DNA from 2 places in the Streptomyces sp. NBC_00376 genome. Region 1 is predicted to be linked to the other one. Evidence: riboswitches for the same ligand, from Rfam matches in the RefSeq annotation. Region 1 holds a riboswitch; the other holds the start of a gene.
The links. Region 1 has a riboswitch for cobalamin ahead of OG842_RS30190 (cobalamin biosynthesis protein). Riboswitches for the same ligand answer to the same signal wherever they lie in the genome.
Positions count from the first base shown of each region.

Region 2: linked by a shared signal. The riboswitch ahead of OG842_RS03830 (CbtB domain-containing protein) and the one ahead of OG842_RS30190 (cobalamin biosynthesis protein) in region 1 are both predicted to bind cobalamin.

Region 1 covers NZ_CP107960.1:6,688,793-6,696,359, forward strand. The annotation lists gene OG842_RS30185 (cobyric acid synthase) at 1-1,403, opposite strand, end outside; gene OG842_RS30190 (cobalamin biosynthesis protein) at 1,400-2,413, opposite strand; cobalamin riboswitch at 2,559-2,687, opposite strand; gene OG842_RS30195 (hypothetical protein) at 2,841-3,071, opposite strand; gene OG842_RS30200 (inorganic phosphate transporter) at 3,094-4,365, opposite strand; gene OG842_RS30205 (class II aldolase/adducin family protein) at 4,621-5,280, shown strand; gene OG842_RS30210 (alpha/beta hydrolase) at 5,362-6,489, shown strand; gene OG842_RS30215 (hypothetical protein) at 6,674-7,567, shown strand, end outside.
Region 2 covers NZ_CP107960.1:810,968-818,534, reverse strand. The annotation lists gene OG842_RS03845 (hypothetical protein) at 71-295, opposite strand; gene OG842_RS03840 (hypothetical protein) at 562-798, opposite strand; gene OG842_RS03835 (histidine phosphatase family protein) at 840-1,451, opposite strand; adenosylcobalamin (AdoCbl) riboswitch at 1,561-1,709, shown strand; gene OG842_RS03830 (CbtB domain-containing protein) at 1,713-1,928, shown strand; gene OG842_RS03825 (CbtA family protein) at 1,956-2,729, shown strand; gene OG842_RS03820 (GNAT family N-acetyltransferase) at 2,811-3,317, opposite strand; gene OG842_RS03815 (tetratricopeptide repeat protein) at 3,396-3,779, opposite strand; gene OG842_RS03810 (pirin family protein) at 3,958-4,923, shown strand; gene OG842_RS03805 (GNAT family N-acetyltransferase) at 5,068-5,604, opposite strand; gene OG842_RS03800 (VOC family protein) at 5,859-6,410, opposite strand; gene OG842_RS03795 (hypothetical protein) at 6,700-7,131, opposite strand.

The DNA of each region.
Region 1 (7,567 bases):
AGGCGGTCCAGCTGCTCCTCGCGCAGCGCCGCGAAACAGGTGTCCGGAGCGGGGACGAAACGCCGGCCGGCGCCACGGGCGACCTCGGCCAGGAAGCGGCGGCGGAACTCGTCGCTCTCCAGCGAGCCGTGCCAGTGGGTGCCCCACACGGCGCCGACCCGGCAGCCGTCCAGGAACGGCTCCCCGCCCCGCACGTCCGCCACGCCGTGGTGGATCTCGTACCCCTCGACCGGCGCGCCGAGCGCCTCGCCGACGGGCCGGGCCAGGGTCTTCTCGCGGTCGAAGCGGATGCGTACGGGGAGCAGGCCGAGGCCCGCCACCTGTCCGGCCCGCGACTCGACCTCGTCCTCGATGTGCTCGCCGAGGATCTGGAAGCCGCCGCAGATGCCGAGGACCGGCCGGCCCTCGGCCGCGCGCCGCACCAGCGCGTCGGCGAGGCCGCGCTCGCGCAGCCAGGCCAGCGCCTTCACGGTGCCGCGGGTGCCGGGCACGACGACCAGGTCCGCGTCGGACAGCTCCTCGGCGCGGTCCACGAACCTGACGACGACGCCGGGCTCGGCGGCCAGCGCGTCCACATCGGTGAAGTTCGACATCAGCGGCACCGCGCACACCGCGACGCGCAGCACGTCCTCGCCGTGCGGCGGCGCGACGACCGACTCGCGCACGGCGCCGCGCAGCGAGACCCGCAGCCCGTCCTCCTCGTCGATGCCGAGACCGTGGGCGAAGGGCAGCACACCGTACGTCGGCCGGCCCGTGAGGTCCCGCAGCATCTCCAGGCCCGGCTCCAGCAGCGACACGTCACCGCGGAACTTGTTGACGAGATAGCCGGCGATCAGCGACTGGTCCTCGGCGGCGAGCAGCGCCGTCGTACCGAAGAACGAGGCGAAGACCCCACCGCGGTCGATGTCGCCGACGACCACCACCGGGAAGCGCGCCGCCCGCGCGATGCCCATGTTCACGATGTCCGTGCGCCGCAGATTGATCTCGGCCGGACTGCCCGCCCCCTCGCAGATCACCGCGTCGTACGTGCCCCGGAGCTGCTCCAGGCACTCCACGACCGTGGAGAGCAGCGCCTCCTGCCTGCCCCCGTGGTAGCCGCGGGCGCTCATCTCGCCGACCGGCTTCCCCATCAGGACGACCTGGCTGGAGCGGTCGCTGCCAGGCTTGAGCAGGACCGGGTTCATCAGCGCGCTCGGCTCGACGCGGGCGGCCTGGGCCTGCATGGCCTGGGCACGCCCTATCTCGGCGCCCTCCCGGGTGACGAACGAGTTGAGCGACATGTTCTGCGCCTTGAAGGGCGCCACCTTCACGCCCCGGCGCACGAGCCAGCGGCAGATCCCTGCCGTGACGACGCTCTTGCCCGCGTCGGAGGTGGTTCCGGCGACCAGCAGCCCGCCGCTCATGCGTTGCTCCGTCCTGTGATGCGAGGTCCCGCAAGGTTGGTCGCGGTGCTCCGGCGCCCCGCGATCCGCCGTGCGGCGAGGGCCGCGCCGAGCCGTCCCGCCACGCACACGCCGAGCGCCAGCGCACTCACCCGGCGCGACAGCCGCACCGCCCGCTCGATGTCCGCGGTCTCCACCGCCCGGCCCGTCTCCCCGTTGAGCACGGGGCGGTGCTCGACCCGGCCGCCGTACGCGAGGGTGCCGCCGAGCCGTACGCCGAGCGCACCCGCGAACGAGGCCTCCACCGGGCCCGCGTTGGGGCTCGGGTGCTTCGCGGCATCGGCCCGCCAGGCGCGGACCGCGCCACGCGGGCGCCCCCCGGCTGCCACGGCGAGCAGGGCCGTGAGCCGGGCGCCCGGCCAGCCCGCGAGGTCGTCGAGGCGGGCCGAGGCCCAGCCGTAGCGCAGATGCCGGGGCGAGCGGTGCCCGACCATGGCGTCGAGGGTGTTCGCGGCCCGGAAACCGGCCAGCCCGGGTACCCCGGCCAGCGCACCCCACACCAGGGCGCCGACCACGGCGTCCGAGGTGTTCTCCGCCACGGACTCCACCACGGCGCGGGCGATCTGCGGTCCGTCCAGGGAATGCGGGTCGCGTCCGCACAGATGCGGCAGCCGCTCCCGGGCCAGCTCGATGTCACCGGCGGCCAGGGCGGAGCCGATGGCCCGCGCCTCGCGGCCCAGGGACGTACCGCCGACGACGGACCAGGTGGCGGCGGCGGTCAGTGCCACGGAGGCGGCGGGGCTGCGGCGCACGGCACGGGTGAGCAGCGCGGCACCGCCCGCGGCGCCTCCGGCACAGACGAGGGTGTGCAGCGCGCCCCAGCCGCGGTGATCGCGCCACAGACGGCGCTCGACGCCCGCCGCGGCCCGCCCGAAGGCGGCGACCGGGTGTCCCCTGCGGGGGTCACCGAGCAGCAGGTCGCCGATCAGGCCGGCCGTGGCGCCGTACGCGAAGATGCGGTCGGCTCGCACGGCTCAGCCGGCCGTCGCGCCTCGGCGGACCTTCGTACAAAGGGCTCTCGTCGAGAGCACCGGGACAGCGGACGCACGGCAGCCGGGCATGGCGATATGTCCTCACTCAGGGTCCGCGCCCTGGTTCGACGTGACCGGCGACGAGAGTCTCCTGGCTCCCGGATCCGCGGTTCCCCCGGCCTTCCAGCCCGCTCGCGCGAGCCGTGACTTCCGGTGTGGGGGACCGCTCCCCGGTGACAGTGGCGGGACCGCGCCGGATTCGCACCGGCTTCCTCTGCTGTCGCCGTAATTGGCTCCGGCAGTCCACCACGCTCTGCGAACGCCCGTCAACCTGCCGTTGACCTGCGACGGCGCAGTGTGCTGAGACGCACATCGGGCCGGACACACGTGGTGTCCGGCCCGACGGGAGAGCGTGCGCGGGAGCGGCTCAGGCGACGATCAGATAGATCCCGTACGCGACGGCCGCCGCGCACAGCCCGAAGCAGACGTACGCGCCGGCGCGGGCCAGCAGCAGCGAGCCGCCGGAGCCGCCCTGCGCCGCCGGTTCCGGCTGCTTGGAGAGGCCGACGATGCCCAGGGTGAAGAGGCCCACCAGCGCGACGGTGACAACGAGGGAGACGCCGAATACGGAGCCGAGGGCTGCCCAGTCGATGTTCATGCTGATTCCTTAGACGGCCGGCTCAGACGGTGGCGGGTCGCGCCGGGTCCTGGGTGGTTCCGGCCGGGGCCGGAATGGTGGTCATGAGGTTCAGGTCCGGCGTCTGGACCGCGGCCGCGGTGGGCGGCGGGCTGACGGCGGCGATGGCCTGGGTGACGACGCCCGCGGGCTCGGCGTCGCCGTCCGACGGGGCGACGTCGCCGTGGCCGACCGGCTTGCGGCGCGACACCAGCCAGATGGCACCGGAGCCCGCGACCAGCAGCGCCGCGACGACCACGACACCCCAGGTGCCCTGCTTGGTGAGGAGCTCCGCGCCCGCCCCGACCAGACCGGCGGCCGGCAGGGTCAGACCCCAGGCGACGAACATCCGGGTGGCGGTGGACCAGCGGACCACACCGCCCTGCCGGCCGAGGCCCGCGCCCATCACGGCGCCGGAGCAGGACTGGGTGGTGGAGAGCGAGAAGCCGAGGTGCGAGGAGGCCAGGATGACCGTGGCCGCGCTGGTCTGGGCGGCGAAGCCCTGCGGCGGCTTGAGGTCGGTGAGGCCGCTGCCCATGGTGCGGATGATGCGCCAGCCGCCCAGGTAGGTGCCGAGCGCGATGGCCGTACCGGCGCAGACGATGACCCAGACCGGCGGGTTGGCGCCCGGGTGCAGGACGCCGCCGGTGACCAGGGCCAGGGTGATGATGCCCATGGTCTTCTGCGCGTCGTTGGTGCCGTGGGCGAGCGAGACCAGTCCGGCCGAGGCGATCTGGCCGGCCCGGTACCCCTTGGCGGTGGCCTTCTCCTGGGCGTCGTTGCGGACCTTGCCGCCGATCCGGTACGTCAGCCTGGTGGCCAGCAGCGCGGCCAGACCGGCGACGATCGGGGCGGCGACCGCGGGGAGCAGCACCTTGGTGACGACGGTGCCGCCGTTGACGGACGACCAGCCGGCCGACATCACGGCCGCACCGATCAGACCGCCGAACAGGGCGTGCGAGGAGCTGGACGGCAGTCCGACCAGCCAGGTCAGCAGGTTCCACAGAATGGCGCCGACGAGTGCCGCGAAGATGACTTCTGTCCGCAGCCCGTCCTCGTTGATGATCCCGCCGGAGATCGTCTTGGCGACCTCCACCGACAGGAACGCGCCGACGAGATTGAGAACGGCGGACATGGCCACCGCTGTCTTCGGTCTGAGTGCACCGGTCGAGATGGTGGTCGCCATCGCGTTCGCGGTGTCATGGAAACCGTTCGTGAAATCGAACACTAGAGCTGTCACGATCACAATCGCGAGTAGCAGCGTGATGTGTTCCATTTACCCAGGCAATCGTTCGACGTCATTGGCATGTGGACCGTAGGCAACCAGGGTGAACGGAAGATGAACTGGACAGGGCGCTGTGGTGTTCCAAAGCGGAGCCGGAGCATTCCGCTTGTTGTCGCGGGGGGCGTGGCCCGGCCTTTCTGCGGGGCGTGGCCCGGCCCTCCGACGGGGTGCGGCCATGGTTTCCGGCGGGGCACGGCTGTGGCCGATCGCATACCTGTTCGCCCCCGGGACTGACAGGATCGGCGCATGAGCGATCAGCAGCGGGACGCGATCGGACAGGCCTGGGACGGCGTCGTCGCCACCGCCCGGCGGACGGCGGCCGAGGGCCTCGTCGTCGGGACCTCGGGAAACGTGTCGGCACGGGTCGGCGACACCATCCTGGTCACGCCGAGCGGAGTGCCGTACGAGCGGCTGGGTCCCGAGGACGCCGTCGGCGTCGATCCGGAGGGCAACCGCGTACTCGGCGAACTCTCCCCGACCAGCGAACTCCCCCTCCACCTCGCCGTCTACCGGAACACCGACGCGGCCGCCGTCGTGCACACCCACGCGGTGCACGCCACCGCCGTCTCCACGCTGGTTCCCGAGGTCCCCCCGGTCCACTACGCCGCCGCCATGCTGGGCGGCCCCGTCCGCGTCGCCCCCTACGCGCGCTACGGCACCGAGGAACTGGCCGTGAACATGCTCGCCGCCCTGCGCGACCGCACCGGCTGCCTGCTCCAGAACCACGGAACCGTCACCTACGGAGCCACCCTGGACCAGGCGTACGACCGGACCGCCCAGCTGGAATGGCTCTGCCGGCTCTGGCTCGCCGCGAGCTCCGTCCCCGGACGCGTCCCGAGCCTGCTCTCCCCGGAGCAGCTGGACGATGTGCAGGAGGCGCTGAAGGCGTACGGACAACCGGGCTGACCGGCCGGTCCGGTCCACCGGACGGCGTAGGGGCCGCTCCGCCCGCTGGCAGGGTCCCGCACCCGCCACGACACTGAAGCGGTGCGCCCGGCAACAGTTACGGCAGCAGCCGTCACCACGATCCTCGGCGTCGGTGCGGCAGCGGTCGCGGCCGGCCGGTTCGCCAGCGACGCCGCCCTCAGGGCCCCGTCCGGACGACCCCTCCCCGCCGACCGCAGACTCACCGTGCACGCCACGGCGGCCGGGCAGGTCACCCTGACCCGTTCCTTCACCGCCCTGCGGCCCGGCACGTACGGACTGACGGGCAAGGACGTCCACGCCGTGGTCGGCCCGGTGATCGAGCACGCCCACCACGCCCCCGACACCGTCGTCCGCAGACTGGAACGCGTCGACCGCGGCAGCCTGGAGACCGGCACCAAGGTCCGGGTCACCCCGCAGCTGCACAGCGGCGACCCGTTCTCTGCCCTCGGCCTGGACCACCGGGACGTCGAGATCCCCGGCGAACTCGGCACCCTGCCCGCCTGGTTCCTGCCCGGCCCCCGCGACACCTGGGTCATCACCGTGCACGGCATCGGCACCACCCGGGAACACCCCATGAACGTCATGAGGTTCCTGCACGGCCTGCGGCTGCCCGTGCTCGATCTGGCCTACCGCGGCGACGCCGGAGCCCCGAGGTCCCCCGACGGCCTCGCTCATCTCGGCGAATCCGAATGGCGCGACCTGGACGCCGCGATCCGCTTCGCCGTGCGGTACGGAGCCGAGAAGGTCGTCCTGCACGGCTGGTCCACCGGCGCCTCCATGGCGCTGCTCGCGGCCGTCAACTCCGCGCTGCGCGACCGGATCTGCGGCCTCGTCCTGGACTCCCCGGTGCTGGACTGGGCCACCACGCTGCGCGCCCTGGCCCTCGCCCGCGGCGTCCCGGCCGCCCTGCTGCCGCTCGCCGTCCGCGCCGCCGAGGGACAGACCGGACTGCACGGCGCCCGGCTGCTCGACGGCTCCCTCGCCCCGGCACTGCGCGCCCCGACCCTGATCTTCCACGGACCCGACGACCGGCTCGCCCCCTGGCAGCCCTCCCGCGACCTCGCCGCCCGCCGCCCGGAGCTGATCGCGCTGCACGCCGTACCGCAGGCTCCGCATGCGGCAATGTGGAATGCCGATCCGGTCCACTACGAAGAGACCCTGCGCCGCTTCCTCACGCCCCTGATGTGAGGTGATGCGAGGGTTCGGCCGATTGGTCCGAGGCCCCGTCCACCAGCCCCTCCACCGGGAATTCGGGTTCCGTTTGGGCTTTCGGGCCGTCAGGGGCAAGACTGCTCCCGTGACGTCCCGTAACCCGCGCGACTCCAGGCTGCGACTTGTCCGCCCGCGACCCCTTGCGACCGCTCGCAAGGCCGTGACCACCCGGCGCACCAGGCCGGCACCCCGCCCACCGGAGGGCACTCCGCCCCGGTCGGAACTGGCCCGGCAGGCCAGGACGGCCCTCGCCGATGCCGTACGGATCGCCCGCTGGGCGGCCGACGGCGCGATCCCCGGCGCACCACCGCTCGCCGCCCAGGCGCTCCAACGGGCCGCGACCGCTCTGGAATTGTCCCCGGCTCAGGTGCGCTCCGGCTGGGACCGGGCCAGGCTCGCCGGCCTTGTCGAACTGCACGGCGACACCGCACGCCCCGGCTGGCGGCTGCGCGCCTGGGACCGCGACGACTCCGCCGTGCTCCGCGGCTGGGTGGCGCTCTTCGACGCCTGGTCGCTCGTCCACCCGGCACCCGCGGACATCGAGTCCACCGCGGTCGCCGAGGCCGTCGAGGCCGTGCCGCAGGTCCTCTCCCTCCTCCAGCTCTCGGCCGGCCCGGTCACCGTGCCCGCCCTGCTGGACCTGCTCGGCCAGCGCGTCGCGGAACTGCGCGAGGAGCGCTGCGAGGTGCCCTACGGACCCCAGCCGCTGCCCGCACCGGCCGATACCGCGCCCGCCGCACACCCCGCCGCCCTGGTGGCGCTCCTGCTGGACTGGGCCCTGGAGGGCCTGGCCGCCGTCGGGGCGCTGACCCTCGGCAGCGGCCACGCCACCCTCACCCCGCTCGGCAACTGGGCGGTCTGGGTCAAGCTGGAACAGATCTGCGTCGCGGCCCAGAGTCCGGCCGGGAACATCGAGCAGTCCGCCGCCGACATGCTGCTGGGCTGTGCCCGGCTCACCCCCGGCCCGGCCCGCGACGAATACCGGGCCTGGCTGGCCGCCCGCCCCGTCGGCAGCGCCGTCGCGGAACTCCTCGCCGTCGCCCGCGGCGAGGAC
Region 2 (7,567 bases), 5.9 Mb from region 1:
CCAGCAGCCGCGCCGTCCCGTCCTCCTTCGCCCCGGTGCAGCAGCTCGACGACGCGCGTGCCGATCAGCACTACGCGGAACTGCGTTCCTTCTTCGCCGAAGCCGAAGCCTCGGCGGGACCGACCGGCGCCTGCACCACGATCAGCGCCTCCGGGGCGTCGACCTGGCTGAAGGCCGAGAGCAGCAGGTCGAGCCCGCCGTGGCGGGGGAGCAGAACCGAGATCCGGCGGGCCGTCAGATCGCCGACGCCCAGGCACCCCCACCACGGGGCCGGCTCGGGGAAGTCCGCGCGCAAGGCCGCGTAGGCGCCGCGGGGAACCGGCCGGCGACGACGGGATGCCCGGCGGGCCCCGGATGCAGCCGGTCCAGGCCCTCGGGCCCCAGCAGCGGTCCGGCCTCGCGCGGGCCGAAGACATCGGGCCCGTCGATGTGGTGGAGATTCAAGTCGCCTTGTCCGCAGGGGGGTTCGAGGGAAGGTGATCGAGTGCCTCGGGCAGCACCAGTTCCCGACGGGTCCTCCGTCGAAGTCGCCTTCGTCGTGCGCCCAGCGCCAGCCCAGGGTCAGCGGCCGTAGTGCTCGGCGAGGGCGGACGCCATGGCATCCGCCCAGGGCTTGCCCCTTCTCCGGCTCCAGTCACTCGTCGCCGGGGTCCCGTCGGGAACGCCGGGGCGGCCGGGCATCCGATCGGCGGGCCCGAGGGACCGCACCACCTGTGGCGCCGACGCGCTGTCGAAGGGGTGACGGGCGGGGTCCACATCGTCCCAGGCCAGAAAGCAGGGAGCCAGCTCGACAATCACCGCGCAAGCCTGCATTTCCACCCGACTGTTCCGCAAACGGATTACTGCAGGGCGGGGTCGGGCGCGGGGGACAACGGCTGTCCGCACCGCAGGTTCCACCGGCGGGAACGCCCGCTGAGCGCGGTCAGCGTCAGCGGGGCGACGTCCAGCCGCCAGAACGCCTCCACGGGCAGAGCGAGTGCCGCCACCATCATCGCCCGTACCACCGCGGGTTCGACGACGCCCAGCACACGGTGGCCTCCGGTGCCCTCGGCGGACTCCGTCGTCCCCACCGTCTCCAGCCAGTGTTCGGCCCGGAGGCAGAGATCCAGCAGGGACTCGCCGCCGTGGGGAACCGCCGACGGATCGGTCAGCCAGGCCGACACCGCCTCCGGCTCGGCCGTGCTCACCGCTGCCAGCCGCCGACCGCTCCACCGGCCCATGTCCCAGCCACGGACAGCCGGTTCGGGTTCGGCGCGGAGCCCCAACGCGTCGGCGGTCCCGGCGCACCGTTCGGACGGCCCACGCAGATACCGGTCGGCGGCGGGCACCGCCGCGGCGACGGCCCGCGCCCGGCGGGCCCCGGCCGCGTCGAGCGGCGCGTCACCGTCGAAACGGGCCTCCCGCAGCGCGGCGTTGAGCGCCGGTGAGATCAACATCACCTGTACGGTCATGACCCGGTCAACTCCCTGAACTCTGGCCCCATGGGTGTGTCCACCATGGCATCAGGACGGTCCGGCCGCCGTCGGCACCATGGCAGGGGGCTGCCCCCAAGGAGTATCGTCACGACGAGCATGACGTAGGTGCGACGGAAGTCCGGTGAGAATCCGGCACGGTCGCGCCACTGTGAACCCGTCTCCGCGCGGGAAGTCAGACCCAGCACCTACGTCTCAGGCACCACGATCGGGACGCGTGTTCCCTCAGGAGGTTCTGCCATGGCACAGACTGCTGCCCCCGCCACCGCCGTACCGGCGATCACTCCCATCTCCCTGAAGGCCATCGCCCCTTGGGCGGTCTTCTTCGGCATTCTCATGCTCGTGCTGCTGTACTTCGTCGGCGCCGAACAGGGCGCCACCGCGGTCATCTCCGGCGAAGGTGTCCACGAGTGGGTCCACGACGGCCGCCACCTCCTCGGTTTCCCCTGCCACTGACGTACCGTCCGATCCTGGGGAAACCTCATGAACTCCATATCTGTCAGAGCCCTGCTCGTCCGCGGCATGCTGGCCGGCCTCGCCGCGGGCGCGCTCGCCCTGCTGGTCGCCTACTTCCTCGGTGAGTCGCGTGTGGACGCGGCCATCGCCCTGGAGGAATCGCACAGCCACCACCATGACGGCGGCGAGGAACTGGTCAGCCGAACCATGCAGTCCACCGCAGGCCTCGCCACCGGTGTACTGGTCTTCGGCGTCGCGATCGGCGGCATCGCCGCCCTCGTCTTCTGTTACGCCCTCGGCCGGATCGGCAGATTCGGCCCGCGGGCCACGGCCGCACTGATCGCGGGTGCGGCCCTGCTGACGGTGTACGTAGTCCCGTTCCTGAAGTACCCGGCCAACCCGCCGGCCGTCGGCAACCCCGACACCATCGGCCGGCGTACCGCCCTGTTCTTCCTGATGGTCGCCCTCAGTGTGCTGCTGGCCGTCGCCGCGGTCATCCTCGGCAAACGGCTGGCTCCCCGCCTGGGCAACTGGAACGCGACGATCACGGCATCCGCCGCGTACGTCCTGGTGATCGGGCTCGCCTGCGCGTTCCTGCCCTCGTACAACGAGGTCGGCAAGGACTTCCCGGCCGCACTGCTGTGGGAGTTCCGTCTGAGCACCCTCGCCGTGCAGACCACCCTCTGGGTGGCCTTCGGGCTTCTCTTCGGCTATCTGACGGACCGGCTGCTCGCGCCGGGCACCGGCGCCGTCACCACCGCGAACGGCGGCGCCGGACGGGCGGCCACCGCGGCCGGCTGACCGGCACCGCCCACGCGGGCCGACGACCGGAATCCCGCCGGGACCTCCCGGCGGAGTTCCGGCGTCCCGCCCCGCACAGGCTCACCGCTGGGGCCGCGGGCCCCAGTCGATCCGGTAGTACTTCAGCCGCTCGTCCTGCTTCACCAGGCGCATGCCGACGGCTTCCATGACGCGCTGGGACGCGGTGTTGTCCAGGTCGCTGTCACCGTGCGCACGACTCACCCCCTGCTCACGGGCGAACAGCAGCAGGGCGCGCAGCGCCTCGGAGGCGTAACCCATCCCTCGTGCCGAGGGGACGAGGCCGTAGCCGATCGTGACCTCCCCGTTCTCGTCCGGCGCACCGTGGAATCCCATCCCGCCGATCACCAGCCCGTCGGTGCGGCGCCGTATCTCGTACGAACCGAAAGGGCTGGGATCGCCGGTCGTCGCACAGGTGTCGAGGAAGCGCTCGGCCGCGGCCATCTCGCCGGGGGACGGGTAGCCGGGTGCCCAGCGGTCCCCTTCGCCCGGCGTGCCCGAGAGCACCCGCAGGGCGTCGGAGCCGTTCATCAGGCGGAGCAGGAGGCGCGGAGTGACGATGTGGGTCATGAGGGAGTGAAGTATCACGCGGGGCGGGCAGGCGGCATCCCGATTTGCCGGGATGCCGCCGTGGCGCCGATGCCCGGCTCACGAGCCGACGGACCCCCCGGTGCTCGTCCGCCCCGGGCCGGAGTCGAAGTCACCGGCGAACGCCGCGGCCATCCGCAGATGACCGGCCGCCTCCGCGCCCCGCCCCTGCCGCTCAAGGGTGCGGCCCAGCATCAGCCGCGCGTAGTGCTCCACCGGGTCGAGCTCCAGCACCGCCCGCAGCTCCGTCTCGGCCTTTCCGAGCCGCGCCGAGTGGTAGTAGGTCCGGGCCAGCAGCAGTCGCGGCGACACCTGCTCCGGGACCTCCTCGACCAGCCCCTCCAGGATCCGGGCCGCGGTCATGTACTCCTTCGCCTCGAAGAACATCTGCGCACGGTTCCAGCGGTCGGCAGCCGTGCCGAACTCGTAGTAGGTGTCGCTCACTTGACCTCCTTGGTCACGGACCGCGCCGGGGTGGTGCCCCGTTTCGTCCAACCGCGGGCCGAGCCGCTGCCCGGCCTCCTTGTGATTGCCTGAACCCCACCTGGTGGTTGAATATTCCACTAAATTATCGGCGTGGGTACCGGCGCTCCCGGGCCTGCTCGGGAATAGGTTGAGCGCCATGAGCAATCTCGATCGCCAGGCCGCACTCTCCGTCTGCGGAGGACGGGGCTTCGTCGTCGCCGAGCCCGTACGGGAACTCCTCACCCCCCGCCACGTCCGGCTGGGCGAGTCCACCGAGGTCCGCAGGCTGCTGCCCAACCTGGGCCGCCGGATGGTCGGTGCCTGGGCCTTCGTCGATCACTACGGCCCCGACGACATCGCGGACGAACCCGGGATGCAGGTGCCGCCCCACCCTCACATGGGCCTGCAGACGGTCAGCTGGCTGCACGCCGGCGAGGTCCTGCACCGGGACAGCCTCGGGAGCCTGCGCACGATCCGGCCACGCGAACTGGGGCTGATGACCTCCGGCCGGGCCATCAGCCACTCCGAGGAGAGCCCGAAGGCCCACGCGAGGTTTCTGCACGGCGCCCAGCTCTGGGTGGCGCTGCCGGCCGCCCACCGCCAGGTCGAGCCCCATTTCCAGCACCACACCGACCTGCCGACCGTCTCCGCCCCGGGCCTCGTCGCCACCCTGATCCTGGGCGAACTCGACGGCACCACCTCGCCCGGCACCACGTACACCCCGATCGTCGGCGCGGACGTCGCCCTGGCCGCCGGCGCCGAGGCCCGACTGCCGCTCGACCCCGACTTCGAGTACGCGGTGCTCTCGATGTCCGGCCAGGCCGAGGTCGACGGTGTGCCCGTGGTCCCAGGCTCCATGCTCTACCTCGGCTGCGGCCGCACCGAACTCCCGTTGCGCGCGGACAGCGACGCGGGCCTCATGCTCCTCGGCGGCGAGCCCTTCGAGGAGGAGATCGTCATGTGGTGGAACTTCATCGGCCGGTCCCACGAGGAGATCGAGGAGGCCAGGCAGGCCTGGATGGAGAGCTCCCGCTTCGGCGACGTGAAGGGCTACGACGGCGACCGACTGCCCGCGCCCGAACTGCCGCCCGTCGCGCTGAAGCCGCGGGGTCGGGTGCGCTGAACCGGAGCCCCGGCCGCCACCCCGTCCGGAGCGGGTGGTTGACCGCCAGGGCCACGCCTGCCCGCACGGCCGGCCTGCCGCGCAGGCCCCGCGCGGGCAGGAGCGCGGCAGCGCTTCGACAGATCCGCGCCGTCGAGCACGAGTTCAGTCGGACGATGTGACGGGGGACCACATGCCGAACCACTGCTCGGCGCCGTAGGCCTCATACCGCTCCACCTCGATGAACCCCAGCTTCGCCGCGAGGCGCATCGAGCGGAGGTTGGCGGTCTGGGTGGCGAGCACCACCGGTTCGCCGGGAAGCGCGCCGGCGAACCAGTCGAGTGCCGCTGCGCATGCCTCAGCGGCGTATCCGTGCCCCCACGCCTGCGGCAGGAACAGGTAGCCGAGCTCGGTTTTCCCGGCAGCCTGACGAAGATGCCCCGTGTCCTTGACGAGCGTGATCTGGCCGATCATCGCTCCGCCGAGATCGACTATGAAAAGGCCGGGGCGCCGACTGGGTGTCCCGGGCATCGCGTGCTCGAGCTCGTCACGCGGTCGAGGGCCACCGAGGTAGGTGCCCACCTCCGGCGAGGCCAGCAGTTCGATGAGCGCGGCACGGTCCCGGGCCTCGGGCTCACGGAGCACGAGTCTCCCGGTCTCGATCGGGGCAGGTGGCCAGGGGATGGGTCCGAGCTCGGTCATGCCGGTCAGCCAATCAGCAGACTCGGCAGCGATCAAGATTCGCGGGAGGGCCGCCTGTTCACACTGCAGTCGTACACCCACAGCCCTGGAGTGAACCACGTGGAAGTGCATCCCGCCCGTCGCCGGGCGGCCCGGCCGGCCTCGGCGGCGACTCAAGAACGCCAGATCATGATCGCGTCATGGGCTCTCATGGCCTGCACGGGGGCAGAGACCCTCTCCTCCTGCCCGCGTGCAAGCCGTACCGGCTCCCCGGTTCAGGCAGGTCCTGTCAGGTGCTGCCACACCGTCGGGTCCGTGCGGGGCCCGCCGCGGGTGTCCGCGCCGTACCTGGCGATCTCGGCGTCGAGGTCCAGGGGGCGGGTGGGAGAGGTCATGGCCGACAGTTCGGCGACAACCGCCCCGTCCGGGACCAGCCAGCACACCTCGAAGTCCAGACCGTCCGGGTCACGCGCATAGAGCGCCTTCGTGGAGGCGTGATTGCTCGCCCCGGTCAGCGCACCCGCCTCGGTGAGACGGGCCTGCACACGGCGCAGCTCGGCCAGGGTGTCGACCTCCCAGGCCAGGTGATACAGCCCCACCGTCCCGGCACGGTGGCCGCCGGGCGCCGTGTCCCGGGCCTGGAACAGTCCCAGGTCGTGGTCGTTGGCGGAGTCCGCCGCCTGAAGGAAGGCGGCCCCGGGGAACGCCTGGGGCAGCGCCCTGAAGCCGAGGACGTCACAGTAGAAGGCCGTACTGCGCGCCACATCGGACACGAACAGCACGGCGTGGTTCAGCCGGTGGATCGGCATGGTCGGGATCGGCTCCATTCGCGAAAGGGTCTGCGGTCACAATGAAGTATTCGGTGCCGGTCACTCGGCCCCGCACCGGGATGGGCAGCCGTTCCAACGGGCAACACACCGGCCGGCATCGACTCCACGGGAGAACGGGCCATCGGTCGCCAATGGCACCTCATGAGGGTGCAGGGCCCAAGTGTCCTCGGGGTGGCGGACCAGGTGCGGGGCGAGTGTGCCGGTGATGATCCGGGTGAGCCGGACCGGGATCTGCTGGAACTGATTCCTCTCGTACTCATGCCGGTCCGACGGCGTGTGCGGATGTTCAGAGTGGCGAGCCGTTGTGTCCGCCGAACCATGCCCGGGTTTCCGGCTGGTTGGGTCGGACGAGGGCGAGGATCGCGGGCACCAGCCAGGCGACCCCGAGAATGGGCATCACCTCGAAGAACACCACGGTGAAAGGCAGGGCGGTCCAGCCGTACGCGAAGGCCGAGGTCCGCAGGCCGGGGTTGCGGGTGGGGAACTTGAGGGCGGTGATGACGCCCCAGGCCGCGACGGCCAGCACGAGGATCCCCGCGAAGACGACCTGCCCCGAATGCGCCTCGCCCTGCGTCGCGCCCCACGGATTCGGCTCGCCCTCGCCCCAGATCGACGTGGCGATCGCCACGCTGTTGCTCACCAGGGCGAGCCCGAGCACGGCCTGCATGCCGCCGAGGACCATCATCAGGACCCGCAACTTCCGTACCGGGTCGGGCATGGGGACCCCGGGGGGAGAGGGGGGACCACCGGGCCCCCAGGGCCGCCCCTGTCCCGGGCCATCGCCGTCGGCCGGACCGGGATTGCCGCTCGCCCGGCTGCGCTCTCCGTGCCGCCCGTTCCCGGGCCCGTTCGGGTCATCAGGTTCCATCTCGGCTCCCTCCATGACAAGCGTGACGCGCCCACGACATACTGCGGTTGCGCGGGGATCGGCCGTCGAGTGCGCGTCCGGCGAACACAACGCGTGGGGAGTCCGCGGCTTTCGTCGATACCGAGGGGCAGGGGGACTGTGGTCGGGGGACGCATCGTCCGGGTCCGCCGCGCGGGCGGCGGAGCGGCGCCCTCCGCAGCAGGCGGAGCCGGAGGGTACTGATCCTGCGGAACGCGCTGATCACGCTCGCCTTCGTCGGAGTCGCGGCGATCGGTGATCTGCTCCA